DNA from 3 places in the Candidatus Thiodiazotropha endoloripes genome. Region 2 is predicted to be linked to each of the others. Evidence: predicted binding sites of a transcription regulator. Region 2 holds the regulator's gene; each other region holds the start of a gene.
What was found. The regulator sigma-54, encoded in region 2, starts transcription at its own class of promoters, with help from an activator protein. The targets are predictions, from matches to a motif close to TGGCANGNTNCNTGCTT.

Region 1: rsxA (electron transport complex subunit RsxA) is a predicted target of sigma-54. The motif match lies at 8,112-8,128, and genes of this name have one in related genera.
Region 3: A3193_RS06565 (motility protein A) is a predicted target of sigma-54. The motif match lies at 2,673-2,689, and genes of this name have one in related genera.

What each region holds. Positions count from the first base shown of each region.
Region 1 covers NZ_LVJW01000003.1:1,765,802-1,776,213, reverse strand. Annotated here, with positions in the region: gene A3193_RS07960 (tetratricopeptide repeat protein) at 1-2,506, shown strand, start outside; gene A3193_RS07955 (RnfH family protein) at 2,590-2,850, opposite strand; gene A3193_RS07950 (electron transport complex subunit E) at 2,879-3,568, opposite strand; gene rsxG (electron transport complex subunit RsxG) at 3,576-4,247, opposite strand; gene A3193_RS07940 (RnfABCDGE type electron transport complex subunit D) at 4,244-5,332, opposite strand; gene rsxC (electron transport complex subunit RsxC) at 5,329-6,834, opposite strand; gene rsxB (electron transport complex subunit RsxB) at 6,837-7,367, opposite strand; gene rsxA (electron transport complex subunit RsxA) at 7,499-8,077, opposite strand; gene nifL (nitrogen fixation negative regulator NifL) at 8,417-10,057, shown strand; gene nifA (nif-specific transcriptional activator NifA) at 10,054-10,412, shown strand, end outside.
Region 2 covers NZ_LVJW01000006.1:912,483-922,894, forward strand. Annotated here, with positions in the region: gene ptsP (phosphoenolpyruvate--protein phosphotransferase) at 1-217, opposite strand, end outside; gene A3193_RS14750 (HPr family phosphocarrier protein) at 214-483, opposite strand; gene A3193_RS14755 (PTS sugar transporter subunit IIA) at 496-894, opposite strand; gene rapZ (RNase adapter RapZ) at 891-1,757, opposite strand; gene hprK (HPr(Ser) kinase/phosphatase) at 1,776-2,711, opposite strand; gene ptsN (PTS IIA-like nitrogen regulatory protein PtsN) at 2,711-3,181, opposite strand; gene hpf (ribosome hibernation-promoting factor, HPF/YfiA family) at 3,212-3,532, opposite strand; gene A3193_RS14780 (RNA polymerase factor sigma-54) at 3,686-5,170, opposite strand; gene lptB (LPS export ABC transporter ATP-binding protein) at 5,377-6,102, opposite strand; gene lptA (lipopolysaccharide transport periplasmic protein LptA) at 6,099-6,611, opposite strand; gene lptC (LPS export ABC transporter periplasmic protein LptC) at 6,598-7,161, opposite strand; gene kdsC (3-deoxy-manno-octulosonate-8-phosphatase KdsC) at 7,158-7,679, opposite strand; gene A3193_RS14805 (KpsF/GutQ family sugar-phosphate isomerase) at 7,771-8,754, opposite strand; gene A3193_RS14810 (calcium/sodium antiporter) at 8,801-9,772, opposite strand; gene A3193_RS20595 (hypothetical protein) at 10,132-10,290, opposite strand; gene rplM (50S ribosomal protein L13) at 10,318-10,412, shown strand, end outside.
Region 3 covers NZ_LVJW01000003.1:1,452,718-1,463,129, reverse strand. Annotated here, with positions in the region: gene A3193_RS06575 (DEAD/DEAH box helicase) at 1-943, shown strand, start outside; gene A3193_RS06570 (OmpA/MotB family protein) at 1,055-1,777, opposite strand; gene A3193_RS06565 (motility protein A) at 1,790-2,530, opposite strand; gene A3193_RS06560 (DUF3617 domain-containing protein) at 2,879-3,298, shown strand; gene mtgA (monofunctional biosynthetic peptidoglycan transglycosylase) at 3,392-4,117, opposite strand; gene A3193_RS06550 (GFA family protein) at 4,160-4,519, opposite strand; gene A3193_RS06545 (hypothetical protein) at 4,720-4,953, opposite strand; gene A3193_RS06540 (CHASE domain-containing protein) at 5,328-7,373, shown strand; gene A3193_RS06535 (response regulator) at 7,380-7,787, shown strand; gene A3193_RS06530 (EAL domain-containing protein) at 8,239-10,257, shown strand.

The DNA of each region.
Region 1 (10,412 bases), on a different contig from region 2:
ACCACTATTGAAGTTGATGGGGTTTATTGAACTTAAGGAGGTTCAATATGAATACAGTATATCGGATGAGTATGATATTAGCGATAGTCTAAAGGAAGAGTACTGGAAAAACCTGGTTCGCAGAATTGCAAGGGATAAGGATAGATGGTTTGTAGAAGACAATATCTCATTCTTCTCTTCCATACGGGGCCTTTATAAGGAGTTTGACGGATTTTACGATAAGAGTATAACAGCACACTTTGTCAGTGGTGAGATGGATTATTCGGAAAATAGTGATCCGATTTTAGAAAAAGTGCTGTACTATGGAAACCTCGGCTTCGCACAAACATTTTGCTGCTTGGAGTATACAAAAAACCTGGAAATAAACGATATATGGAGATTGTATCGAAATCTGGCACTTTCAAATACTCTTCGTAGCTTGGAGCGCTCTATAAATGTACATGCAAGCTACAGTTCAGCATACAAAAAGGCCACTAAACTGGAACCGATACTAAGTGGTCATCCGATATTTACAAGACTCTACGCTCAAGCTACTCAGGGAATGGCCTCAAAAAAAACTGGAAAGGAAAAAGAGTTTTACTATGAAAAGGCAATATCACTTGCAGATAAAGTCATTGCCTATTCAGGTGCGGCAGATTTTGATGTGTTGAGTTCAGAGCTAGTTAAAAAGGAGATACTTGAAGTAATCCCAAAATTCAGAGAAAAATATAAGTACTCTTTCATGGCAATTGAGAGTATGGATGTTCCGAGGGGAAATATAGTACTTGCAAAACGTGTGTATTCTGCCAATTCTGCAAAAGCACTACCCTATGATCATACTAATTTTAATATCTTAAAATATACAGCACATAGTGAGGAATGGAGTGATGAAAAGCTAATAGAGTTTTTAGTGCAACGATACAAAGGACATCCTGAGCGTGCTAGTTTTCTGGCCAACAAAATGATAGAGAGTAATCGCTCGAATGAGGCGATTAATCTACTAAAATCAGTAATATTAAAGGATAGTACAGATTGGAATGCACACGATACCCTAGGTAAATTACTGATTCGGAAGAGTGAGTATATTGATGCAGAGAAGGTGTATTCAAGTTATTCAGGTTTTCTTTCAGATGCTGGTTCTCAGCGTGTAGATCTCAGTAACAAAGCTTATGATGCGGGTAACCGATTTTATTGGCGGGGTAGGCATGAAGAGGCTAAAAAGTTTTATTCAATAGCTGGGTCCATTGAAACAGGTGCAGAAAGTGGTTATGCATCTTTACAGCGACTTGCAATGATGAGTCACGATTACCAAACTGCATTGAGATATTCTTTCAGAAGAGGTAAAAGATACAATAGCCGATACGGATATAGAGATTATCTGGCAATGCTGCATTTACTTGGAGAGCATGAGGAAGCCGTCTCAGGATTTACATCACTGGTATCGCGTTATGATTCGCCACCTGTATGGACATCTCTTCTGATTGGACAGCGTATCCAAAACAGTTCACAGGATATTTACCGCAATCTAGTTGGAGATGTTTTAAAAAATTCGCCTGAGTTCATGCAACTTCAGGCAGCAAGATATGTCTTTTTAAGTAAAGTTACTGACAGATTACCTTCTGAAAATGATTTACAAGAGTTTCCAGAAATACTAAGTGATTCCAAACAGTATCAAATTGCTAATAGTATTATAAAAAAAATTAGAGAAGAACATGAACTTGGAAACCCTTCTCTCAATTGTGAAAATGGCATACTCAATTGTGGAGGAAATACCAATAACTCTTCAGATATACCTGCGAATATTAGTCAGTTTAACAAGTATAAAAACTATCTTGAAGCATATATTAGTTTTAAAAACAGCAAATATGAACAAGCCTTTAATCAATATCTAAAAAACGACGAAGTTGATTCTATATTGAGCAGTGATACTGAGTATAACAAGAACGGAAAGCTAAACTCGATATTAATTGTTAATCACAGTTTGCCGTATCTTGCTATGTCTGCGTTAATGAGTGATAAGGATGATTTTCTAGAATCCTTGAAAAAAAATATAAATGGAAAACATCTTACTAAAGAGAGTGCATTTGATATCCTGTTGACTGAGTCAATAATATCAGCATCTGAAGAACAGTGGGACAACAGCCTGGATTTTATAAAAAAAGCGTTCAACAGAAGACCTCATACAAAATGGCGGCCAATGTACAGTTGGTATCAGATTACAGAAATTACTGAATGGTTGTACTTGTTGAGCAAAGACAGACGTTTTATTGACTTAGCGCTAGAATGGGTAAAGGATTATCAAGTTATACAGCCGCAGTTCTCCTGGGCTTATGCATTTGAAGCTTTATACGGTACTAACAGACAAGATAAAATCAAATCAGCTGCCTTCGCCTTTTATTTAGATCGTGATTCATATTGGCTTTCAAAGGTTCCTTATGATATCAAACGACAGGGAATAGAGTGGTGGAAGACAAATAATCCATTTAAAATTCGCACTATGAATCAACAAGGCGCGGAATCAATATAGGTTCATAAAGCTACAATTAAAGTAATTTACATGTGTAGCATTGTTTCAGTAAAGATGTATTTGTTGTCATTGGTGTGATGTACTCAGTCGTCCCTTCGTTCAACCAACTCAGGGTCGGCTGTTATTTCACGGTATACCTCGATCCTTGAGCCTTCCTCTACGACTGCATCAAGTTTTGCTATTTTACCAAATATACCCACTTTCTGTCGGGATAGATCAATCTCAGGAAATTGATCTAGCAGCCCAGATTTTTCGATAGCCTGACGTACAGTTGAACCATCAGGTACATCAAGTTTTAGCCACAACTGTTTAAATTTATCTGCGTAAGCAACACCGATATTCATCTGTAATCTTACCTATCGTAAACAATCATCAGGATTCGGGTTGAAATTCTGAAATTGAATTGATGGCCTTTTGTTTTCTTTCAGCAAACTTATTATCAAGCAGGCGCTTAAGGGCCAGAATAAAACCCAATACCAAAAAACCTCCGGGCGGCAATATAATCAATAGAAAACCTTTGTAATCCTCAATCAATGTGAACTCAATGAAACGGGCCCAACCACCAAGTAGTTGAGCAGCATTATCAAATAATGTGCCACTGCCCAATATCTCCCTTGCTGCACCAAGTAATACCAATGCAAAGGTAAACCCTATACCCATCATTAAACCGTCATACATGGATTTCATAACGGTATTACGGGATGCAAAGGATTCTGCGCGGCCAAGAATGGCACAATTCGTTACAATTAATGGTATAAAAAGTCCCAATACTTTATGCAGGTCATGCACCCAGGCATTCATCGACATATCCACCAGTGTCACCAGTACTGCAATAATCAGCACAAATACCGGAATCCGGACCTGAGGGGTGATAATGCCACGTAACAGAGAGATCATCAGGCCGGAAGCAACCATGACGACAGTTGTTGCCAGTCCCATTCCCAGGCCATTTGTTGCAGTACCGGTTACAGCTAATAGCGGGCAAAGCCCCAATGCCTGTGCAAAAACAATGTTGTTATCCCACAAGCCATCTTTGGTGATACGTCTATATTCGCTACTCATAATCGGCTTACTCAGTTATAGAAGCACGTTGCAGAGGTTCATCATCTAAATTGATTACAGGTGGTTGAAGCAATTCATCCGTATGTTGTTGGAAAAAAATAAGACCTTCATGGACCGCTGTTACGATAGCGCGGGGTGTGATGGTTGCGCCACTGAACTGGTCAAACTTTCCGCCATCCTTTTTGACGCGCCATTGTTGATTCGAGGTGTTGTCTAAAGAGTGTTCGTTAAATCCTAAAATCCAGTCATCCTTCGCCACCTCGATTTTATCACCCAGACCGGGTGTTTCCGCATGTGACAATACTCTTACGCCCAACACCTCACCCTTTGCATTGATCCCCATAATAAGTCGAATATCTCCAGCATATCCCTTACCGATAACTTCCCAGGCAAGTGCATTGACCTGCATACCCTGTAACCCTCGGTATACGGTCAGATTATCTCCACTATTATCGGTAATGCTCAAGGGCTGTTCGAGTAGATCACTGTCATAATACTCAGTGGGAACAACCTGATTCAGGGAATACAGCAGATCCTCTTTTTGTCTTGCCTTGATATCGTCCTTGGTGGCGATATTGCCGGCCACCAGAAGCGCGGTTGCAAGGGTGGAGAAGCCACCAAGCAGTACTGCCTGATAGCCAACCCTTTTACGATATTTTGGTTCCTTTGGGGTGCTCATTTGATATCAGCTCCCTCATCAGCATAAACCAATGGTTCACCTTTGCTGTCACGCCCGTAAATTCTTGGCTTCAGATAGTGATCGATCAGTGGTGTGCAGGCATTCATCAACATCACAGCAAATGCTACCCCTTCAGGATATCCAGCCCAGGTTCTGATTGCATAGATGAGTAGACCGCAACCTGCACCAAATAACAGTTGTCCACGAATCGATACAGGTGATGTAACGAGATCGGTGGCAATGAAAAAAGCACAGAGTATTGCGGCTCCACTTAACAGATGTGTTGCTGGGCCAACATAATTGTGCGGATCGATCAGGTGAAACAGGCTGGCGAGTAGTGCCAGGGTTGCCAGCGTGGAGACTGGAATATGCCATGTGATCACCTTCTTGTAGATCAGAAACAGTCCACCCAAAAGCAGTAGCAAGGCTGAAGTTTCACCAAGACTGCCTGAAGTCTCTCCCCATAACTGCTGCCAGAATGAAGCTGTAGTCGTTGTTGCCTCGGGCAATGCGATACCCCGACTAAGCTCAGTTTTAAGATGCCCCAGAGTGGTTGCACTACTCACCGCATCAATGGAGTTGGAGCTGCCAAAAGTGATAGCCAGGCTCTCCATAAACCCAGGAGCCTGGGCGGAAAACAGGGGTAGGGGGTGATTGAATAGTGTCATTTCCAATGGAAAAGAGATCAGCAGGGCAACCCGGGCCACCATGGCCGGATTGAAAAGATTCTGGCCGATACCACCGAATATCTGTTTGGCGACAATGATCGCCAGCAGCGCACCCACCAGGCCAATCCACCAGGGAGCCCAGGGAGGCAGCGTCATTGCCAACAGCCAACCCGTCAGAAGTGCAGAGCCATCCATCAGATAGGGTTTGATGGGTTTACCGGCAATCTGTAAAGAAAAAGCTTCAGCTGCAACACAGGCCACAACTGTAGTGAGAAAAAGAAAGATTGCAGGCCAGCCATACTGATAGAGGCCGAACAGAGTCGCCGGGAGTAGACTGAGCATAACCAGTCCCATGGTCCGGCTGATACTGTTCTTGGCATGGGTATACGGTCCGAAAACTGTTGTCTCTTCACTCATGACTCTGCTCCTGCCAGTGCCGCTTTCTCAGCTTCTCTTTTTTTCTTCTCCTCCATCTCTTTTTTACGTTTTTGCATCGCTTCCCGTTTGGCACGCTTTATTCGCTCCATACGCTCGTTTCGGGCTTCAGCAAGGCGTTTTGTCTCATTCTGTTTATGTTGTGCTCGTTGTCTGGAGGCCAGTTCACCCTTGGCGTAGTTAAAATATTGCACCAAAGGAATATGGGAGGGGCAGACATAGGCACAGGAGCCACAGCCTATACAGTCGAGCAATCCTAGTTTGACTGAGCTGTCCAGACTGCCGGACCTGATATGGTTAGCCATTTCCAGAGGAACAAGCCCACAGGGACAGGCATTGACACAACTCGCACATCGTATACAGGGCATCTCAGTTGCGGCTTTATTTTCCGCACCCGACAGCGCCAGTAAGCCATTACTGCCTTTAACAGCTGGAACTCGCAGGCTGGGCAGTGGCTGCCCCATCATCGGCCCTCCACTGATCAGGCGTTCCGGCATCACAGAGAATCCACCACAATAATCGACCAGGTTATTGAGTGGCGTTCCAATCAGCACTTCAACATTTTTTGGCTGTTCAATGGCTTCACCTGTGACAGTCATCACTCTGGAAAGCAGAGGCCTGCCTAATGCAATGGCATCATAGACAGCTCGTGCTGTGGCAACATTGTGTACCACGACACCAATATCCGCTGTAAGCCCTCTTGCAGGGGTCTCTTTACCGACCAGTGTCTGTACCAGATGCTTTTCAGAACCCATCGGATAACGGGTCGGTAAGCCGACTACGTTGATCATCCCGGAATTCTGAGTGATTTCTCTGATCGATGCCTGTGCTTCAGGCTTGTTATTCTCGATGGCGAATAAAACCTGCTCCACGTCCAATGCGCGGGCCATCAATTTTACGCCTTCAACAACCTGCGTCGCTTGTTCACGCATCAAACGATCATCACATGTTAAATAGGGTTCACACTCGGCACCATTGATCACCAAAGTGTTAAGGGCATATCTTTTACGTAAATTCAGCTTCACCGCAGAAGGGAAGGTGGCGCCACCCATACCGACAATCCCAGCACGGGCTACCCGGTCAGCAATCTCCTCAGGGGATAACTGCTCGTAATTATCACAAGCCTCAAGACTATCCAGCCATTCATCCTGACCGTCCGGTTTCAGGGTGATGGTTCTAACCGAGAGACCTGAGGGGTGGTGCGCCGGATAACCACCAACTCCCATGATGCGCCCGGAAGTCGGCGCATGTACCGGTGCTGAAATTGCACCTTGATTACGTGCCAGCAACTGACCTTTCTTAACATCATCACCCCGTCTAACCAATGGCTCGGCAGGGGCACCGATATGTTGCTGCAGAGGGATATGCAGAAGCGAAGGCAGTGGTAGTTTCTCAATAGCTTGGCCAGCACTTAGCTTCTTTCTGTCATTCGGATGAACGCCACCCCTGATTTTGAACAGTTTGAATAGTTTGCTTCCAGCCATGACTATGCCACCTTAGCCGGTTCAGGCCAGTACCATGTCTGCAGAGTCAAACTGAGTGGACGCATTTCAATACACTCAGTGGGACAGACGTCATAACATTTCTCACAGCCTGTGCAGGCATCAGCAAATACGGCATGGATCTGTTTAGGGCCACCTAAAATGGCATCTGTAGGGCATCGTTTAAAGCACTTTGTGCAACCGACACACAAATTCTCATGCACGAATGCAACCATCGGTGCTTTCTCTTCCACAGATGATAGATCGATGCTTACACCCAATTTTTCTGCCAGCGCCTCCGCCAGGGCTTTGCCTCCAGGAGGACACATGGTTACCGCTGCCTCGCCATTGGCTACAGCCTCAGCAGCCGGACTGCAACCCGGGTAGCCACATTGCCCACATTGGGAACCAGGCAGTAGACTCTCAATCTCCTCCTGCAGGGGATTACCTTCAACAGCTAGGTATTTAGCAGCGACTCCCAACATGGCCCCCATGGTGATACCCAGTGCTGTCAATACGAGGATTGCCGAAACCATCATTGCATCTCCAACTGTCAATACAGATCTATACGAATCACACAGCGTGATTTGTAATTGAAATGATCTGTTTCCATCGGTTTTCCAAACATTGAGCTCTCCATTTAAACAGTCTCTGTACAACTACTGTGTCACTGGCTGGTTAATCCGGCGAAGCCCATAAAAGCCAGTGACATCAATCCGGCAACCACATAAGCTATCGGGGTGCCGCTGAAGGCCTGAGGTACATTGGCTAACGCAAGACGTTCACGTAACCCGGCAAACATCACCAGTACCAGGGTGAATCCCAGTGCAGAACCGAAGCCATACAGAAGACTGGCGAAAAAGCTGTTTTCCTGTTGCACATTGAGTAGAGCGACTCCGAGTACAGCACAGTTGGTGGTGATCAGCGGAAGGAAAATACCAAGCACTTGATAGAGAGCAGGGGAAGTTTTGCGTACCACCATCTCAGTAAATTGAACGACTACTGCTATGACCAGGATGAAGGTCAGGATTCTTAAAAAGCCCAGCTCCAATGGCCGTAACACATAGAATTCCAGCAACCAGCCTGCAAATGCTGCCAGAGTCAGGACAAAGGTCGTGGCCAATCCCATTCCCAATGCAGCGTCAAGCTTGTTGGAAACCCCCATCAAGGGGCACAAACCCAGGAACTTGACTAAAACGACATTATTGACCAGTGCCGTTGAAAGAATGATCAGAATATATTCCATAAATAGCCATCAATTCAGAGTAATGGCTATTACCCAACAAAAAATATGCCAATCAGCCATAAAAAGGGTAATCAGAACGAATACCTATCGTGCCGTAATCTCTCAGGGCCCAGAAATAAAGGCCTCAATCAAATAAGACCTAAAATAGTGCGGAAATGCACCGGAACCGGGCATAGGCAGGTTTGTAGTCTTCGTTACAGATTCTCCTAACTCATTTGTAGATTACGTAACAAACAAGACATTATGCAGGATCAAGCACCTATCTGGAGTGGTGGTATGGGAATTGCAGAAGCATTCTTATGTTTCGAGATTCACAGTGGAATGAAGGTACAGCTAGCTATGATCCAGCGCAAAATACAATCTACAAAAAGCGACAACCTAGTTGACAGGATCAATGATTTTCTGGCTTCACCTCCAGAGGGTACGCCGACCGAAGTTCTGGAAGCATTCAGCAGTTTGGACAGTAATCAGTTTTTACCACCCAAGCTTTTCTATGAATTGGTCGAGCAAGCACCTATTGCTATCTCTATCACCGACCCAACAGCCCGAATTCTCTATGTGAACTGCGCATTTGAGACCCTGACCGGGTACGCAAGAGAAGAGGTTATCGGAAAAAACGAGTCGGTACTCTCCAGCAAATCGACACCTGAATCGGTCTATCGTGAACTTTGGGAGACTATTCATAGTAACAAGGTATGGCAGGGTACATTGGTCAATCATCGGAAATCTCAAGAGGAGTATCTTGCTGAGCTTACCATCTCTCCAGTCAACAACAACAAAGGGCAAACGGCATATTTTTTGGGGATGCATCGGGACATAACTGAGATGCATCAGTTGGAACAACGCTTGAAATTTCAAAAAAATCTGACTGAAGCGGCGCTGAACGCCGCGCCAATGGTGGTAGCTGTTGTTGCAGCGGATCGTAAGGTTTTACTGGATAACCACGCCTATAAAGCCTTGATAGGCGACTTTAGGGGTGTGGAACCGGCCTCTCTGTTTCTTGAGGCACTGGAACAACAGGTCGGTTTTGATCTGAGTACGGTATGTCAGGTTGGCAGCGGCTTTACCAATGTTGAGATCAGATTGGACCCTCCGGGTGGTGCGGCACCCCGATGGTTTGCCTGTTCAGGAGTCCATGTTCCGGAACTGGATGAGGCGGCTCATAACTATTTCAAGCAGGCTGAATCAACCAGATGCTGCCTGTTGTTGATTGCCAACGAAGTCACCGGAAGCCGCAAGCGTATACAGGAAGCGCGTCTCAACATGATTCGCGCGAATATGGCGGAACAACAGATGGTACAGACCATGCGTGAGGCGATATCCGGCGCCATATTTAAAATCCAGGCACCGCTGAATGTCATTAAAGCAGCGTTGTCAATGCCGGCCGCAGGTCAAGAAAATATGGGGATGAGGATTGTACTGCAGCAAGCCCTAAAAAGTGGTGATGAGGCAATGGAGAGCCTGCATGAAGCGTTACCAAGTCCGGTAGTTGAGAAGACTTCACTGGTCAATATCAATGAACTGCTGCATGAAGTGGTAAAGCTCTCCACCGAAAACCTGCTGTCTGCCGGGATCGTGGTCGACTGGCGTCCTGCGCCGGTTCTGGCAGAAGTGAATGGCCGTATCAACGCACTGCGCGGATTGTTCAAATACCTGATAGACAATGCCATACAGTCCTTGATTGAAGCCAAGCAGGACTATCGTGAAATTCGTATCCAGACCAAACAGGATAATCAGGATTTGTTAATTGAGGTTATGGATAACGGGGTGGGTATTCCAAAAGCCCATAGATTGAAAGTGTTCGAACCTTTTTACTGCGGTTGGGAACAACCAAAGGAGCATGCTGGGATGGGGTTGACCATGGCTCAAGAAGTTGTCATTGGGCATGGTGGCAATGTTGAGATTGATGCAAATTTTTATGGTGGCTGTCGAGTCTTTGTCAGGCTGCCCCTAAACGGCATGGAGGAGACGCTTTTATGAGTTCGACTGATATCAACATGGACAATATGGGAGCGGAACACAACAATATTGTCCTGGAGTCGGAGCTGGAGAGCCTCTACCAAGTCAGTCAGGTTTTAAGTCGTTCCCTGGATTTCCGGGAGACACTGACTGAAGTGCTTAGTCGGCTGAGTGATACCGCCAAACTGCGTTATGGCATGATCTGTCTGCAGGAGGATAGCAGTGGTGAACTGCTGGTCACCGCTTTACATGAGAATCCTGCACCCTTCAACACAGTACGGTATAAACCGGGAGAAGGTGTGGTCGGGGCGATCATGTCGAGTGGTAAACCGCTCGTTGTCAGGCGTATCTCCGATGAAGATCGGTTTCTGGACAG
Region 2 (10,412 bases):
CCTGTGCCGTATCAGAGGGGATCTGATCCCGAACAGATCGTAAATGGCTGGTGGTTGTCAGGAGTGCGGATTCGAAACGATCAATTTCAGCTTCCACCCGCTCCTGGGGAATTTCACGATGAATGATTTCCGGAACACCATGCTGTAACAGGTAGGCCTCACCAATCGCGACTTCCCGCGTGGTTTTGATCCCTATACCCTGACAGGATAGTGTCATTGCTCCTCCCCGAAGCGATCATTGATAAGCACGATCAGCGCTTCCATTGCCTGATCCTCATCACGACCTTCAATTTCCAGCTTCAACATCGAGCCCTTGTTGGCTGCCAGCATCATCACCCCCATGATGCTTTTTCCGTTCACTCTCTGCCCATTGCGATTGAGGAAAACGTCACTCTCATAACTGTTTGCGCAACTAACCAATTTAGCTGCCGCACGGGCATGCAGACCGAGTTTATTTATGATTTCTACTTCTTGTTGCAACATGATATTCAGAATTTATTCAATTGGCCTTTCGCAGCAGTGGATCCCTTCCCTGCCGCCACTGACCGCTTTTTCAGTCAGCGACTTCAGGTCGAGATCGAGATAATTCAGGGTTCGTATCAGCATCGGCAGATTGAGCCCTGAAACCACATTTACACGCCCGCTATCTGCAAGGCTGTAAGCGATATTACTCGGTGTGGAGCCATACATGTCAGTAAACACCAGCACACCATCACCATCATCCAGATTCTCCACCAGCCGGTGTGCCTCTGATTTCATCTGATCAGGATTACACTCGGTGCTCACAGTCAAGGTTTCGATCGGCAACGGTAACTCCACAAACATCTTTTTGACTGTCTCGATCAACGCATCACCGATGCGACTGTGAGTGATCAACAGCAAGCCAATACTCATGACAATTCACGATGACGGCTCATCACCTGCAGTCCTGCCGCTTTAAAATGTTTGACCAGACACTCCACCACATAGACTGAGCGGTGCTGACCACCGGTACAGCCAATGGCAATCGTCAGATAGCTACGCCCATCCGCTTCAAACGCCGGTATCCAGCGTGACAGAAAATCGATCAGATCCGCCACCATCTTTTTGGTTTCTTCCTGCTCATGCAGAAAATCCGCCACCGGTCTATCCATCCCGGTGTAGCTGCGCAGCTCGGTCTGCCAATAGGGATTGGGAAGACAACGCACATCAAACAGGTAGTCTACATCTCTCGGCAGACCATGCTTGAAACCGAATGACTCAAATAGAATCGATACCTGACCACTTTCACCGCCAATCCGATTGCGCACCAGATCCCGAAGCTCATGCACATTGGTGTGAGTGGTATCGATCCTAAGATCAGCCGCCTCATTCAATGGCTGCAAAAGATCCCGCTCATGCTGGATCGCTTCACTGAGCGAGCGTTGCTGATTGGTCAGGGGATGCTTGCGCCGGGTTTCACTAAAGCGCTTGATCAGTGTATCCAGCTGGGCATCCAGGAACAGCATGTTACAGTCGAGACCGCGTTGACGAATACTCTTCACCACCTCCGGCAGATTGGAAATCTGACTGGGCTGACTCCTTGCATCGATACCAACAGCGGTTTTCTTGAAAGTCTCCTCTGGCTCATCGTTTAGATAATCGGAAACGGAAACCAACAGGGAGACCGGCAGATTATCGATACAGTAGTAACCCAGATCTTCAAGGGTATGCAAAGCGATGGTCTTTCCTGATCCGGAAAGTCCGGTGACAATCTGCAGTTTTATCTCATTTGCCATCTCGCTCAGGCCCCAAGACTATTCTTGATCGATGTAGTTTTGTTGACGTTCGATAAAATCCTGGGTTGCATTGTACCCATCCATCTTCAGCAGATGCTGCCTGACGGCAGTCTCCACCAGGATCGCCAGATTCCTGCCTGCCGCAACCGGCAGACTCGTCTGGGGAACATCCACACCCAATAGGGTCCGATGTGAGTGGCACCCCTCCAGGCGATCCATATTTTCGAGTTTTTCATCATCAAAGTGGAGGAGATCTATGATCAAGTGTAACTGTTTATTCGGCTTTATAGCACTATTACCGAAGATAGCCCTGACATTAATCAGACCCAGCCCACGAACTTCAAGAAAATCCTGCAACACCTTCGGGCATCGCCCACTCAATGTGTTCGTGCCTGTCTTATAGAACTCGGTTGCATCATCGGCAACCAGACGATGCCCCCGGGAGATCAGTGCCAGCGCAAGCTCACTTTTGCCGATTGCCGGATCACCGCTCAACAACACACCCTTACCCAGCACTTCCATATAGACCCCATGCAACAACAGGGTCTCACCAACTGGCAGGCTGAATTTCTCCAGCAGTCTATGGATGACATGGTTATCCCCTTTGGGGGTAAACATCAAGGCTGTATGGCTGTTTTTCGCCGACTCCAGGCAAGCCGGCTTGGGCTGCAGGCCATCGGTAAAGATCAGCGCAAGCGGGGAAGAGTCGAACAGGGTTTTCAGAGACTCCAGGTAGCCGGTATCGCCACCATACAGCAGATGCTGCTGTTCCGGAGGGCCAACCACCTGTATCTGGTTCGGACGTATCAGGTTAAGTGGACCTACCGGTTGTTGTCCGTCCGGGGACTCACTGTCCAGAAGGATATTTCCTTCACCACCCTCACCATCCCAGCTGAGCTCAAGTTCACTGGCAAATTCGTCGAAAAGATCGCGAATGGTGTAGTTGGATGGCATCAATCTGATGAGGTTATGGTTTCTCGCTGCTTGATCAACTGAAACAGTTGCTGCGTTGTTTCCGCCTCACGCAGTGCGGTACAAAAGGGGGGGTCATCGAACATTCTGGCCAACTTCGCCAGCAGCTGAAGATGTTCGTCTGTGGCCTGTTCCGGTACCAGCATGGCGAACGCCAGATCGACCGGCTGACTGTCTATGGCGTCGAAATCGACACCATTGGGCATCTGAATGAACGCTGCGGTGGCCTGTGTGACCTGAGACATGCGCGCATGGGGTAGCGCAATTCCTTTGCCCAGTCCGGTACTGCCGAGTCGCTCCCTCTCAAGCAATGCATCGAACACAATATCCTGTGACAGCCCGGGAGCAGCATCGGCCAATCTCTGACCAAGCTGCTCAAGGGCGCGTTTTTTACTGGCTGCCTCCACACCGCAGCCGAGACGTTCCTCAAGCAGAAATCCGTCGGGAAACATGGAGACCTCGCCAGTTCAATCTATCGAAAGTTACTCAACTGCATACTTCACACCGCTACCGGCGCGATGACTCTGCATCTTTTCTTTGTGTTTAATCACCTGCCTGTCCAACTTGTCAGTCAAGCCATCAATGGCGGCATACATATCTTCCTGCACTGAATCAGCGAATACGCTGGCACCGTTCACTTGCATGGTGGCTTCCGCCTTCTGCCTCAGCTTCTCAACGCTCAAGATGACATGCACATTGATTACATTATCAAAATGCCGCTCAAGACGTTCGAATTTATTATCTACATAGCTTTTCAAGGCATCGGTTACTTCCACATGATGACCGGTAACGCTTATTTGCATAATTATCTCCTGTCTTAGATGAGTTGGCTCATCACTCTGACCGACTCGCTGAATCGATTCCCGAAACCATCGATCAGGCTGACCATGAGGCCGGATTCGGCTGGAACCACAACCCCTGTTTTCATAGACATCCTGAGCGGTAGATCAATTCACCTACATCAGTCGTTTACGCTCATTCGACGGCGGTATGCTCATCGATTCACGATACTTTGCCACCGTTCGGCGGGCCACTTTGATGCCCTGTTCCGATAGGATGGCGGCGATCTTGTTGTCGCTGAGCGGTTTGCTTGTGTTTTCAGCGGCAATCAATTTTTTAATCAGTGCTCGAATCGCGGTGGAGGAGCACTCCCCGCCGGCACTGGTGTTGACGTGGCTGGAGAAGAAATACTTGAACTCCAGCGTGCCCCGGGGGGTATGCATATATTTCTGGGTCGTCACCCGGGAAATGGTCGATTCATGCATCTCCAGTGCCTCGGCAATATCCCTCAATACCAGCGGCTTCATAGCCTCCTCGCCATGCTCAAAAAAGCCCCGCTGATATTCAACAATCTTACTCGCAACACGCAGAATAGTCTCATTACGGCTCATCAGGCTTTTAATGAACCAGCGCGCCTCCTGCAGATGGTTCTTAAGAAAGGTGTTGTCATCGCTCTGATCCGCCCGCCGGATCAGGCTGGCGTAGTCATTGTTGACCCGAAGCTTGGGGGTAACCTCCCCATTCAGCTCCACAACCCAGCGGTTGTTGCGCTTGCTGACGAAGACATCCGGAATCACATATTCAGGCTCACTTTTTGCGATTGCCGTGCCCGGATGGGGATTCAGGGTCCGGATCAGCTGCATGATGGCAGCGAGCTCCTGCTGATCCACCTTCATGCGACGTATGATCTGATTCTGATCCTGGGCGGAGAGCAGATTGAAGTGATCCCGGCAGAGTTTTATCGCCTGATCCCGATAGGGGGTCTCTTCCGCCAATTGACGAAGCTGAATCAGCAGGCAGTCCTGGGCGCCCTGGGCTCCGACACCCGGTGGATCGAATGCCTGAATCCGATGCAGTACCGCCTCGACATCCTCCAGGGTCGCTTCCTCATCATTCAGCGAACTCAGAATATCCTGCAGGTCGCCTTTGAAGTAACCATCCTCATCGATACTGTCGATCAGGGTGGTGGCTATCACGATATCCTGTTCGGTGAAAGGGGTCAGGGTCATCTGCCAGACCAGATGGTCATGCAGGGTTACAGCGCCGCTACGCTGTACCAGATAGTCATGGTCTGCGGCATCTCCGCCGCTGCTGGCCGGCGGCAGGTAACTGTCGTAGACATCGGTCCATTCACTGTCCACCGGCAGATCCTCGGTCAGCTGGCTGCTGTCGGTCTGAATCTCCCGCTCGTTATTGATGTCATTCGACCCCTCGACTTCCTTGCTCTCCCGGGTCTGTTCACCAGCCTCCTGGGCATCTCCCTCTTTCTGCAGCTGAGTGCTGAACTCCTCCTCGCCCTCAAGCATCGGGTTGGTCTCAAGCACCTCCTGAACCTCCTGGCTCAGGTCGAGCGCAGAGAGCTGCAACAGGCGGATTGCCTGCTGCAATTGAGGAGTCATGGTGAGATGTTGTCCGAGTCGGAGCTGTAGAGCCTGCTTCATAGCAGAGATATCTTTAAACCTGGTATGTTATTTGTATGTCTTTATTCTCATTTTAGCTAAAAATAGCCGCCTACGGAAAGATTCTTCTTCACTGGGTCGATTCTCCTGGGTTCACACCACACTCCAACTTATTCCATACTGATTGAGACCGCCTTCAGCGCGCCTGCCGCTGCCTGTTTAATCCATTAAAAAACAGTGTTATAGACTCACATCGTAAAATTTTCACCCAGGTAGACACTGCGCACCTCCTGGTTGCCGAGGATCTCCTCGGTGGTTCCCTCCGCCAGCACTTTACCACTGTTGATGATGTAGGCCCGGTCGCATATATCGAGTGTCTCCCTGACATTATGATCGGTTATCAGGATCCCAATCTTTAAGGATTTCAGATGCTGGATGATCTTTTTGATATCGATCACGGCAATCGGATCGACCCCGGCAAAGGGCTCATCGAGCAAAATGAAGGCGGGCTCCATGGAGAGGGCCCGGGCAATCTCCAGTCGGCGCCGCTCGCCACCGGAGAGACTCATCGCCATGCTCTCCCGCAGATGCTCGATACCGAACTCCGTCAGCAACTGGTCACATCGGGCCTTACGTGCCTGGCTACCCAGCTCTTTGCGATGTTCCAGTATCGCCAGAATATTCTGCGCCACCGTCAATCGCCTGAAGATGGAGGGCTCCTGGGCCAGGTAACCGATACCCAGACGGGCCCGCTTGTGCATCGCCTGATCAGTCAGCTCCTCCCCATCCAGATAGATCCGCCCCTGATCCGCCTGCACCAGGCCGACAATCATATAGAAGCTGGTGGTCTTGCCGGCACCGTTGGGCCCCAGCAACCCCACCACTTCCCCGCTGTTGAGGTTCAGTGAGACGCCATCCACCACTCTACGCTTGTAGTACTGCTTCTGCAGATCGACAGCCTGCAACTGACTCACGGTTCAGTTTTCCCGGTTTGGGGCTCAATCACCACCTGCACCCGCTGTTTACCCTGGACACTGCTGCCAGCTCTGACCTGTGCATTGGCCCGGTTATAGACGATGCGGTCATTGCGGAAGCTGTTCCCCCCCTGCTCGAGCAGGGCATCGTCGATCAGTAACATCTCATTCCGATTCAGATGGATCTCAATACGCTGCGCCTGACCATGAACCTCAACGCCATCGACCTCAGGCAATTGACTGAATCTTGTCGGCTGCCCCTCACTGACTATCTTTTCGGTTTTGCCGGCTGACCTGTGAACCCAGAGACGATCCGCCCACAACTTCATACTGCCCTGGACGATAGTCACATTGCCCTCATAGAGACTGACGCCGCTGGACTCGTTGATGGAGAGACTATCCGCTTCAAGCGACATCGGTTGATTGCGGTCGCTCTCAAGCCCCCAGGCAGGTATCGCAACTGCCATCAGCAGACTACAGATCAACCCCCTGCCTTTATTCAAATTCATAGTGCCCTCGTACCTGACCGAGCAGCTTCAAGCGTGACGGTTCATCAAACCAGATCTGCATGCCGATCGCCGACAGCCAATCCACACCACTGTTGATTCTGACTGCCTCAGCGGTCTCGGCATAGGACGCCTCTGCATGGATTGTCAGATCCTCGGTCTCAATCCGGTAAGGTGCAAACTCAGCTTTCCCATCACGTTCGATTATCACTTGGCCCGGAAGAAACAGTGTCTCCTGACGATGGTCGGCCAGGCCATTTTCACCCCACATTCTCCAGGGAGGTTGATCAGACCTGAATCGTTGCACCACCGGTTGAGAGAGCTCAGTGATACCGCGCTTCTCATAATGGGTCATTCTGGGGGTTCGCAGAATCTGTAACAACTGCCCATCGTCATCATACTGTTTTACCAGCAGGTTGACGGCATAGGTATCAGGGGTATCCCTAGCAATCTCAGGCCTTTTGATCTCCGGCCGTTGCAACTCGTTAACCCACCAGGCCAAACTCAATACCAGTGCAAACATCAACAATAGACCGAGCAGGCGCCTGTTCAAAGATAGTGTTCCAGGCTTGACTGCAAGGTATCCTGAGCCTGCATGATCATTTCACACACATCTCTAGCGGCGCCCCGCCCACCGCCATGAGGGGTCTGCCAGTGGGCATGCTGCACCACGAACGGATGGGCGTCCTGCACAGCGATCGCCAATCCCACCCGGCGCATGATCGGCAGGTCCACCACATCATCGCCCACATAGGCGATCTGATCATCCGACAAGCCAAGCTTCTGTTTCAACTCTTCATAGGCAGGCAGTTTCTCCAGCTTGCCCTGATAGACATACTCAACACCCAGACTCTCCATACGCAATCTCACCACTTCAGAAGTACGGCCGGTGATAATGCCGATCACCACACCGGTGTACTGCAACATTTTCATGCCATGCCCATCCCTGGAATGGAAGGCTTTATACTCCTGACCATCGTCACCCAGAAAAAGTCCACCATCGGTCAGTACACCGTCAACATCAAAGATCACTAGTTTGACCGCTCTGGCCTTATCATGAATATCCTGCATTTTGCCCCCCTAATGTTTAATTTTTATTCTGTGGCGTTATCTATAATCCCGGTGGCTAAAAGCAAGCCATTCGGTCGCCAGATGAATCTCACTACATAACACCAGCCCTCAGCAGGTCATGCATATTGAACGCGCCGACCAGGCGTCGTTCCCCATCCACAACCAGCAGGCCGTTGATTTTATTCTCTTCCATCATCTGCAATGCTTCAGCCGCCAGCATCTCCGGTGGAACCTGTTTACACCCCTTAGTCATGACCTCTGCGACGCGCATCTTGTGGATATCGATCGGCCGGTTCAGGGTGCGGCGTAGATCCCCGTCGGTATAGACACCGACCAACTGCCCCTGCTGATCGACCACCGCCGTCATTCCCAGGCCTTTCACAGACATCACCTCCAATGCCTCATGCAGGCTGGCATCCTGGCTGACGGATGGCAGCGCTTCTCCGCTATGCATGATGTCACCCACATGCAGTAGCAGACGCCGACCCAGCGAGCCACCTGGATGGGAGAGGGCAAAGTCCTTGGCTGTGAATCCCCTGGCTTGCAACAGAGCAACCGCCAGCGCATCCCCCATCACCAGCGCGGCCGTGGTACTGGAAGTCGGCGCCAAGCCAAGAGGACAGGCCTCCTTATCGACACTCACATCGATATGCACTTCCGACTCTTTGGCCAGGGTGGAGTGGGCTTTACCGGTCATCGCAATCAGTGGCACACCGAGCCGCTTGAGCAACGGCAGAATCACCAGCAGTTCGCCGGTCTCCCCGGAATTCGACAGGGCGAGTACCACATCGTCCGGGGTGATCATACCCAGATCCCCGTGACTGGCTTCACCGGGGTGGACAAAAAAAGCGGGACTGCCGGTACTCGCCAGAGTGGCCGCCAACTTGTTGCCGATATGTCCGGATTTCCCCATGCCAATCACCACAATCCGTCCACGGCAATGGAGCAGATAGTGGCATGCCTGGGCGAATCCAGCCCCCAGTCGGGGAATCAGCGCCATGACGGCCGCAGCCTCCGTCTCAATGACAGCCTGACCCAGCTCGATCATCTGGGCCGTCTCTTGTTCGGTGGGCATCGGGGATCTTTTCATCTGAACAGTATGTACGGTTTGATTTGACATCTCAAAGAGGTAACACCACCGAGTAGAACAGCCAGGACTGGTAGCCGATAAAACAGAGCAGAAGCCCCAATCCCTCAATTCGATTGATCCGCCCCGGTTTACCAAAACCGTAGCCCATCAGGAAAAGGAACAGTGTCAGACCGAACATCACCGGCAGATCCCGCGTCAGCACAAAGGGGGAGAATGCGCCAGGCGCCACCAGGCCGGGAATACTCAGAACAGCCAACATATTATATAGGTTTGAACCGATCACATTGCCGATGGCGATATCATCCTCACCCTTCATCGCACTGGTGATACTGGCGGCGAGTTCCGGCAGGCTGGTGCCGATCGCGACAATCGTCAGACCGATCACCACATCGCTGACACCGAGCTCGACAGCCACATTGGTTGCCCCCCAGACCAGCACCCTGGAACTGATCAGCAGCAGAACCAGTCCGCCAGTTAAAAGCATCAGCGCTTTACGGGTCGGCACATCATGGGGGATCTCGGCATCGTACTCCCCGGCAATCGGGTCAGCCTCACCGGTTTTGGCGGTATAGATCATCCAACCGAACACCCCGACCAGCAAGACAAGTAATATCCCGCCATCCAGCAGACCCAGCTCCCCATCCAGCATCAGCAGAATACAGATTACCGTCACGCCAAGCAGAATCGGATACTCCCGTTTCAGCACGCTGGAGTGGACAGAGAGGGGGATCACCAGGGCGGTTACCCCGAGAATCAGGCCGATGTTGGCGATATTCGAACCAACCGCATTACCGATCGCTAACCCCGGATTGCCGTTCACAGCCGCCATCACGGAGACCAGCACTTCCGGAGCTGAGGTACCGAACCCAACCACGGTAAGGCCGATCAGCATGGGAGATACGCCCAGATTGTCAGCCAATGCCGCGGCACCGCTGATAAACCGGTCTGCGCTCCAAACCAGTACGACCAGACCCAATAGAATGGAAAGACTGTACAGCAACATGAACTAGGGCCTTTCCTCACCTATCCATAGGCTTGCGCCGGAAACAGCGCAACACGGGGCTACTCGTCGTTCTCTTGGAATCACCAAACTTCTCTCTCCTCGCGCTTCGGTTGGCGCTCTATTTCAAACACAACAGGGCCAATTGGATTGGTGATAACAGACCCTGGTGCTTTTACTCCATTTACCAAACAGTGTTATCGGCATTCACCCGCAGACCAATCGATAGCCGGTGGCATGCCGATAGCGCCAACAAGAAAATAATCAAAGGGTTGAGATGATAGCAGAAAGCCAATACAAGATGCTTGACAATTATATCGGTATATTAGATAATTCCAACATACTGATACATTATGTTTCAGTTATCCTCCTTTGGTGGTATATTCATTCAGCGCAACAACCTCTGTTGCGCTTTTTTTTTGCCTGGCGGCAAACTGGGCACCCCGGGTTTCCAGGATAATGAAATAGTCCTTGTGCCAACCCATGGGATCATGTATTATCCGCCGTCTTTTTCGAAGCACAATAGTTCTCCATTGGAGCGACATCGGATGACTACTTTAAGCGCAAAGCCGGCTGAGGTTCGCCGCAATTGGTACCTTGTGGATGCTACAGACAAGACCCTGGGTCGTCTGTCCACAGAGAT
Region 3 (10,412 bases), on a different contig from region 2:
CTATAGTGCCGCTGCATTGAATGGTGACATGGTGCAAAAGCAGCGGGAACAGATGGTTGAACGACTGAAACGAGGCGCACTCGATATTCTGGTAGCAACCGATGTCGCTGCCCGAGGTCTGGATGTAGAGCGGATCAGCCATGTCATCAACTTCGATATCCCATACGATGCCGAGTCCTATGTACATCGTATTGGACGAACCGGACGTGCCGGTAGAACCGGTGACGCAATTCTGTTTGTTGCCCCCCGGGAGAGGCGTATGTTGGGCACGATCGAGAAGTCGACCCGGCAAAAAATCGAACAATTGACTCTGCCCAGTACCGAAACCGTCAACAATCAACGGATCGCAGCATTCAAGCAGCGAATCAGCGATACCCTGGCATCTGAAGAGCTCGATTTTATGCAGGGCCTGTTGGAACAGTACCAACAGGAGCACGATGTACCGGCTATCGATATTGCTGCGGCTCTGGCTAAAATGTCACTTGGCGACAAACCTTTACTGCTTCAAGCCGAAAAAAGCAGACCCAAAAACAGTGAGCCTTCCAGAGAGAGAAACAGCAAACGGGTGCGAAGTGATCAAAAAAGTCACGTTACCAGCTCCGCCGCGCCTTCAGGTATGGAACGCTTTCGCATCGAAGTGGGCCATGATCACGATGTAAAGCCTGGCAATATTGTTGGCGCAATTGCCAATGAGGCGGGTCTTGACGCGGAGCATATTGGTCATATCGATATTCAAAACGATTTCAGCCTGGTCGATCTACCGGTCGGTATGCCCCATGAGATCTTTCAGGATCTCAGAAAGGCCTGGGTCTGTGGGCAACGCCTGAAGATTTCCCGCCTTGCAAAAGCGGAAAAACCAGCCAAAAGAAGCAACAGGTCTGAAAAGAAAAAACCTAAGAAAAGAAAGCCCAAAAAGCGCTCCAGCGCGGGTTCAAAACAGTGATCCGTGTGGCTGTTATAGGCTGGAAGCTCGACCAAGGCAACAGCGGATTAATCGACATGCCTGCGGCCTGATTATCGGATCTCGAGGGTTTGCAGATGCCCGGCTCTTCTGTCAGAGAAAATCCACTCGCAGATTAACTCTTCGGTTTTCTGCCCGTCCACCAGCATTGCTGTTATCGGCAACCGGTTGAGAATCGGCGTAGCTGACCGAACGCAGATGTTTCGGTGAAAATCCCTGATCCAATAAAAACCGGGTTACTGCATTGGCCCGCGCTGCAGCCAGTTCCCAATTGGATTGAAAAGGACCACCAAGAATCGGCCGGTCATCCGTATGCCCTTCCACGGCAATATCCGCTTCACCGATCTCCTGAAGGGTCATGGCAAGCCGACTCAATACGGGCTGGGCTTCAGGTAACAGTTCAGCCTTGCCGGAATGAAAAAGAATCACATCGGCAATCTCAAGAGAGACACCGAGCTCACGCTGAACCACTTTGACTTCATCATCAAAGCGCTGCTCGATGGCCGCAGTCAGCCTGGTCACCGCGCTGTTGTCAGGCTGGGATTGTGATGGGGTTTCCTCAACGACCTCGGTGGGTTGTGGAATGGTGGCTGGTACAGGTGTCTCAGGCTGGCTGTAGGTCGATGCAATTTGATTCTGCTCTTCAATAGGCTGCATCTGACGGACCGCCATTTGACCCAGCAAAACCACCAGCATGGCCAGGATAACACTCAGCACATCTACATAGGTCAACAACCAGTTCGCATCAGTATTGTCACTCTCCCACTGATACCAGGAGATGTCGTTCAAAGGACCATCACTGCTCTGTGATACCATCGATCCTTCCCCCTACTGTGAAGCGACCAGTTTCAGTTGGACTGCCGCCTGCTGGATATCCTGATTTGCCGAGGCTTCATCCATCATCTCTCGGATCAGTTCAGAGTGTTGCCGATCACAAAGCATCATGACTGCCTGCAGGTGAGCGACCCGGCGGCTGATTAATTGCCTACCTCGCTGCTCGAATTTGCTTGCCATCGGTTTAAACACCAGATTGGCCAGCACCAATCCATAAACGGTGGTCAACATGGCAAACCCCATGGCAGCGCCAATAGATGCCAGGTCTCCAGAACCGAGACCAAACAGCATCTGTACCAACCCCAGCAGGGTCCCCAGCATACCGAATGCCGGGGCATATCCGCCCATTGCCCTGAGAATATCAGCCGGCCTGCGAAGATGATCGCGATCTTCCGCAATTTGCCGCTGAAGTGCCAAATTCACCTGATCCCGCGGGAATCCATCGAGAACCAGTTGGGTTCCTCGACGCAGTAGAGGAGCGGATATCCGCTGGGTAACCGCCTCTGCCGGCCGAATTTCACCGCGGCGGAAAAAGTTTGCCGCCTGGAGAAAGCGTCGAAATGACTCTTCCTCTTCATCTCCCTGATCCGCAGTCGGCTTTCGAAAATCACTCACCAGCTGCCACATAGCCATCACAGCGTTCAGGGAATGACTCATGATTGTGGTCAGAAGTGTCCCGCCTACGACCAGAAACAGCCCGGATACGATGGCGATCAAGCCTGATCCTGGTGCCATCAACTGAATCGTTACGGAGACAACTACAGATATTGAAAGCAGTCCAATCCAGATATAAATGGCCAACGCAACTCTCCTAATCTCTATGGTGGTGTACAGATCCGATCTGACCCAGGTTTTCTGATATTTGCGTTTAAGAAATCTGCAAGTTACAGGCCAAATTTGTGAAACTGATCCAATCGATCGACTCTACTAGGCGTGGTTCCGGCAATATAAACCCGAACATGTGCATGTAAATTATTATCAAATAGCGGTATATTTCGATGACACAGGGATAATCAACCCAAGCAGCATACCCTGGACTACGGCATAATCAGCCTTTCCAACCAATCATCGCGGGATAACCCAATGAAGTTAAAAGCGCTCTTGCTTATCTCATTATTATCGAGCAACACGCTCTCAGTGGTAGCTGCAGCATCGGAAGTCAATATGAATCCGGGTTTGTGGCAGTGGACTGCCGTTATGGATATGCCCGGCATGCCAATGCAGCTCCCCCCCACTTCCTATACCACCTGTATCAGTCAGGCTGACTTTGTGCCGAAGGACAGTGAACTGGGACAGAACTGTGAAACCATCGATCTGAAAACTGAAGGTGATACAGTCTCCTGGAATATCACCTGCTCCCAGAATGGTATGGCAACTACCAGCCAGGGAGATATCACCTACTACGGGGATCGAGCTGAAGGAAATATCAATATCAACTCTCAGGGTTTACAAATGCGCTCTAAAACCACTGGTGAAAGATTGGGGCCCTGCACGAAACAGTAGTCTGATATCGATAGGTTACAGTAGAGCATCAATTACTCGTTTTGAACATGACTGCTTGATTGTCAACCATTTGCAAAGCAGTGTATAGACCTCCTATAGGTGCAGCCAGGCATATCCCAATTGCTCCATCTGCTGCTCAATCCAACGGGAGCGCTCAACCACATAAGGAGAGGGAGGATGCGCACGATAACGCCAGGGATTGGGTAGAACGGCCGCAAGTCTGGCGGCCTGTCTGTTGGATAGCTCACCAACCGGTACCTGAAACCAGTAATCACTGGCGGCACCAACTCCAAAAACCCCAGGACCAAATTCAGCAATATTCAGATAAACCTCTAGAATTCGCTGTTTATTCCAAAATAGCTCAAGCAACAGCGCGATGCCCATCTCCAAGACTTTTCTGGCGAAATCTCTGTTTGACCAGAGAAACAGGTTTTTGGCAGTCTGTTGGGTCAGTGTACTTGCGCCACGTAATCGCTTACCCCTGTCCGCCTCTTCCAATGCATCTATGATCGCTTCTGGATCAATTCCGTAATGATATGGAAAACGCTGGTCTTCTGCAGCCACTATAGCTAATTGCACCGAAGGTGCGATCCTATCCAGACTGACCCATGTGTGGCGTATCACTTGCGGATAAGCCATTGGCCTGCTGAACTCTCTCTGAATCTTCCATGACCAGGTTGGAGGATCGAAATAGCGAAGCAGTACGATGGTCGTGATGACGAGTATGCTTACACCTAATACAAACTTAAAAATCAGGCGAAACACTAATTCCAGCAACTGAACAATACCACACTTACCCTTATTCTTTCGAACAACCACTTGCGCTAATGAAATCTTTGATATGGGAGTATGAATTGATACTTAGAGCAGGTGTTTTCCATCGAACAGATCATACTCAAGGGTAAATGGGTCGATTCCTTCAATACAGCCCAGGTTCACGCGAAAGTGCCCTGGCATTCTGGCCGTTTCATGAAAAGTATAGATACCGCATTGATTACAGAAGTAGTGGCGGGCTGTTTTTAACCCGAACTGATAGCTTCCAAGTGTCTGATCATCAGACTCATAAGAAAACTGATCAGGAGGTATTGCCTCACTGCTCATCATTGCACCTTTGCGAGTGCAGAGGGAACAGTTGCAGCGTAAACCTTTTACAATCTCTTCACCTTCAAAAGAGAAGCGGACCGCACCGCAATGGCAACTCCCATGGTAACGTTCTGTCATGACCTGCCTCCTGATATTCAGTATTTCTTGAAAGTGTAGATGGTGTAAATCCAAATATTAGCTGGAAATAGGCTGTTTTGTTCCAGTAAAAAGGGATCAGTCAGATTAACCTGTAGTTTACCATTTCGTTGATAATTGCATCACACCTTGAATAGGCTAATCTCTAGAGCCGTTTAACACTATTCCAATAGGCCATAGTATTATCGAAACCATGCCACCAGAAAACGCCAAATACGCACGTAAAAAGTAGTTAAAAGTGCATCATGCACGATCATGCCCAGTATTGCCGTGATCAAAGTAAACCAGAGTACCGCTTCGAAAGGTATCAAAGTTGTACTGGAAATAAACAGACTGTTTATTGCCAGCCAGAGGATCAGTCCTGTTATGAAACCGACAATTGCATTGAAAAGACCCAGGGCCAATCTGTCTATCATTGTTGTATCGCTATCCAATTTCATAGGCTTGGCTCAAGTATGCTCTTTTTACTCTATTCCGGGTTTGCAGATCGGGGGGATTCCTTTGAGAATTTTCACTGTGTAAATCTGATATCTCAGATTCAATGAGCTGATCATCATTTTGTGATATTACAACAATCCATGAGTCTAGCTGATTATGTTGCTCTTTTAACTCTCTGTAGCTTGAAGGCGGCATGAATAACTCTGGCAGGCCCTCCATACAACCAAAACTGAGCCAGCTATCTTATTGTTTTTATGTATTTTTTTCGCACTTCTCTTTAATAACTCTTTATAGGCTATTGTATCTTAAACTGATATGATTAGTTCTACTGGCAAGTTGATACATTATAAAGATGCCTAATAATCGTCTGTTTACAACTACTGCAGCCATCATTATAGAGAATCTATCCAAATTTCGAGGATGGATTGCAAACCATATGATGGGCAGTTTCTATGCAGGTTTTTACAAAGAAAATGCCAGCACCAACTCCATCCTATGGGGGTACTATCCTGTTGCTTTGGTTGCTCTGATCGGCTTGATAATATCTGTAGGCCTGTTCATGCAATCTATGAACTGGGAAAAACAACAGGCTGAGATTGCTTTTCATGAAACTGCCCAGGACAGGATTTTACTGATCCAGAGAGAGATTAAGTTCTCACTCGGTATTATTCAGGATATCGCCAGCTTTATTGAAGCTTCTGAAATTGTAGGGCGAAGAGAATTTAGGAAATTTGTAGGGCCAGCTTTGAAGAATCAGGCTGGAATTGAAACCCTCGCATGGGTACCTAAAGTAGATTTTGACAGTTATGATGAATTTCTGAATTTTGCCAGAAGAGGTTTCCCTCCATTTAATATAAAAGAGTTGACGACCTCTGGTCAATCAATAAGCAGAAAAGCGAAAGGTCACGTTTATTATCCTATTTTATATGTGCAACCTTACCAGGATAATAAACCGATGCTTGGCTTGAATATCGGAACCGATAGTCAGGTAAAATCTCTATTCGAGGAGAGTATCAGCAAGGGAACAATACAGATTGCCAACCGATCGAATATAGACTCACAAACACAACAATCGGTTTCAGGAATTGCTGTTGTCGTTCCCGTCTTTGTAAAGAGTGATGAAGAGCAGTCTGAAACAGTTCAGAATCACCTGCGCGGTTATGCACTGGGTATTTTCAATATCGGTGAAATAATTGAACGTGCACTTGAAAACCTTAGACCAGGATCTGTCGATATCAGGTTCTATCAAGGGGATACAACCACAGATGAGACACTTTTATATACCCATTACTCAAGAAGCCGACAACATGATCTGCTCTCTACGTCTGATCTTGAGGAGTCAGGAATCAATTATTTACAGAAGATAGTGGTTGAAAACCTATCTTGGAGTGTTCTGTGTACACCTGTATTTGATAAATTTGAAGCCAAGACTTTCACCAGTTGGATTATTCTTATTGGCGGTTTTGCCTTCACTGCATTACTCACGATCTATACGGCCAACCTGGTTGGGCAAACAAACCAGATACGCCATCAGGTTGCAGAGAGAACCGCCCTGCTTCGCTCAACTGTTGAGGAACTGAATCAGGAAGTTATGGAGAGAAAAGCTGCTGAAACCGAATTGCAGAACCTTAACGAGACTTTGGAACACCATATCGCTTCGCGTACAGAAGAAGCCGAGCGTAGGGCAGAATATTTGGAACAATTTGCCTATGTAACCTCTCATGACCTTAAAGCCCCACTTAGAGCAGTTAGCAATCTTGCAGAATGGATTGAGGAAGATCTTACAGACAAATTAGACAACTCCTCAAAAGAACAGCTTGCTCTACTCAGGGATCGTGTCAGACGAATGCATGACCTGATAGAGGGACTGCTGGAATACTCTAGAGTAGGAAAAACATCCGACGTTGAGGCCATAATTGATACACGTGAACTGATACAGGAAATCACTGACTCGCTTTCGCCTCAGAAGGGTTTCACAATTAAGATCAAGGGTGAAATGCCAATATTGAAAGCAGACCGACTTCAGCTTGGACAGGTTTTCTCCAACCTCATCGGAAACAGTTTAAAACACCATGGTGGAAGTAAAGGTAAAATACGTATTAGCAGTAAGCAGGTAGGAGACTATTATGAGTTTACTGTATGTGACAACGGCCAGGGTATTGCCTCTGAGTACCATGATAAGGTTTTCAAGATGTTTCAAACTCTCAAATCGAGTGACTATAACAACAGTACCGGTATCGGATTAGCTCTTGTTAAAAAAATAGTTATAGAGCATGGTGGTTCGATACAGCTGAATTCCGCTGTAAATAAAGGCGCTTGCTTTACTTTCTTATGGCCTTATACACCTGTAGAAGATATTCAGGTTTATAATAAAATTGAAGGTAAACTGACCGGGTAATATTTCATGTTGAACAAAACTGAATCCATATTGCTTATTGAGGACGATCGTGTCGATATAATGACAGTTCAACGTGCACTAAAAAAGAACAAGATATCTAATCCACTGTTCATAGCCCGAACTGGCCATGAGGCATTTAATATGCTGCGTGGTGATCATGGTGAAAAGCAGGTTACTCCAGCACTGATTTTACTGGATTTGAACTTACCTAAAATGAGTGGAATTGAGTTCCTGCATAAAATCAGAAATGATCCAAATTTATCCGATCAACGTATTATTGTATTGACCTCTTCCAATGAACCCAAGGATAGAGATGCAGCCTTTGAATATGATGTTGATGACTATATCGTGAAACCCCATTCATTCAGTGAATTTACACGAGCTATTGCGACCATTCTTGAACTTTGGGAATAGTTGCCAGTTAAGTACAGTTGTACTATTTCCTATTAAATAATATGTGCCATAACTCTTGTTTGTTACTCAACAATAGAGTTTTTTGTTTGCCATCCTCCTTCCATCTATACAGCAAATCTATTCTCTTCCTTTCTTGATCCATGAATTACAACAATAGTAACTTGAACTCACAGGATATTAGATAAAACAGATTTTATGCGTTAAATTCCTACTACATTAAGATTAGCTTAAGAAAGCAATTGATCCATGTCCCTTATCTTTTTGTTTTCATCATTTTATTCCTAGTTATCTATTTGTTTTTATTGAATATTAAATATCTTGATTGTCTTTTTTTGTTGTAAATCTATAAAAGATGACCAAGTTATGAACATCATTCAAACATAGTTATACTGTGGTTAATCATTCGTAACAGAAAGCACTCTCCAGTCATAAGTTCATGAACAATTCGACTATGACCATTGGCATTTTAAAGAGTATTTCGTTCAAATTGACGACCAAGCTGGCATCTCACCCGCTTTTTAATCAATATTTTCAAAATATTAACGACTTCATATCGATAACTGGTTTTGAATCTAACGAACTTTTTAATCTTTTAGAGCAACCCGAACAGAAAATATTTGATCATTTTGTTGTGGTTGGTGATAGTCTCTATGAGAAATATCAACCACCTTTTGTTGATGTTGTAAAAATAGTTGACTTTGCTGCTTCAGAAATCAATAAAGCTGTTAGAAAACAAAAATTAAAAGCAACAGCGGATATGGTCAATAAGCAAGCTGAAGTGATAAAAAACGCAATAGCAAAAGCCTACTTTTACCGATCTCTCGACAATGTCAGATTACTTGCCTCTCAATCACCCGAAAATCCTAATTCCCCTTTGACATTACATCTCCATTGGCTAGAAGAGATCGTAGCCTATCTTACTAAAAAAACAAAAGTTCTACCTGAAACAAATCACCTTGAGTGTCATTTTGCTGAATGGCTGAAAAAAATGGAGTTTGAGTTATTACTTCAAAGCACAGGTGAAGATAAAGATGCTCAACACGCAAGAATCTATTTATCCCATAGAAAGATACACCAAGAGTTCACATACATCCTCACATTTGTACACAATTCTGATTATGAATTAGCATTTTCACATTGGTCTCTATTGTATCAAGCCGTTCTAGAATTACGTCAAAACATTCAAAATTTACAACTCTTATATAAAAACCATGAAGAGAAATATTTCTTCGAGTACGTAGATGAGAAATCAGACATAGATGAACAACTCTATTACTTTCTCTCGATAAGATTGGCTAAATGGGCTCTTAGTGGCAAGAACACAGAAAATATAGATCAGCTTAACCTGAAAATCTTAGAGTGTTTATCTGATGCTAAACTCGATGGTGTTTTATTTACAAGTGATAATGAAATACGTGTACTTTTACAAAACCCGGATAATAGTGAAGATATAGATATTCCCCATTTTTTAGAAGAAAAATTACATGCATTTCTTTTTAAATTGGCAAAAGAATCTGGAATGAAAAGTCGGGCTATTGCCATAAACCTCAATGCATTGAACAATTATCCAAAACAAAAAATCTCAATGCTTCGTCAACTTTCTTTCTATAAAACAAAGCATAATTTTGAACTCATCACACAGCAAAAAGTGGAATTACTTTACCAATCTGCAATTGAGGCTGAGTCTGTTGCTGCTTTTGCCTCGAAGGCCCTGGATGACAGAACACTTGAGGTATTCTTCCAACCTATAATCGGTGTACAGAAAAATGATATGGTCAGCCTTGAAGCTTTAGTCAGAGCACCAACCAATGAGGGATATCTTGCTGCTGAGGCTTTTTTGCAGTACCTGGTGAATGAAGACAAAATGATGGCTCTCGACCATTTTGTGATACAGAGGATTTCCCAATATGCAAATCAATTAGAGGGAATAGTAGACAGTGTCAGTATCAATATCTATCCGACATCATTCCAACACGAAGAGATTATTAATGCCTTAATTTCATTATCTGAAGAATTACAGAGACATACTGTTTCATTGGTTGTTGAAATAACTGAACAACTGTTTATGGGTGACACTTCTCCTGTTGAATATCTGGCAAGAGAGCACAATATCGCCTTCTCACTGGATGACTTTGGCTCAGGTTATTCTAACTTATTCCAGCTTATCGGATTGGCAGAGCGAGAAGTGGTCAAGGTATTGAAGATAGACGGTAGTCTCGTACGCCAAATTGATAAAGATGACAAAGTCTTTGAAGTCATCGAAACCATAACAAAAATTGCCAATACCCTAAGCATTACTCCTATTGTCATGGAGTATGTCGAGAGTGAACACATTTTGAATAAACTACAGTGTCTCGACGCAAAAATGTATTTTCAAGGCTATTTTTTCGACAGACCTCTGCCTCTTGATCAGTTGATTAAAAAATATGGGTCTGCTAACAGAAGAGATGCATCACTAGTTGAGCATTGAAATTATTCTTTGAATTATATATAGGATAACAGGGTATGTACGATTTTTTAAATAGTATAACGCTCAAGCATATCTAACCTATCTAAATATATTAATCAGTGTGATTCATAGACATCCTTTCATTATCATTGGGTGTTGCAAAGAATACAATGGAT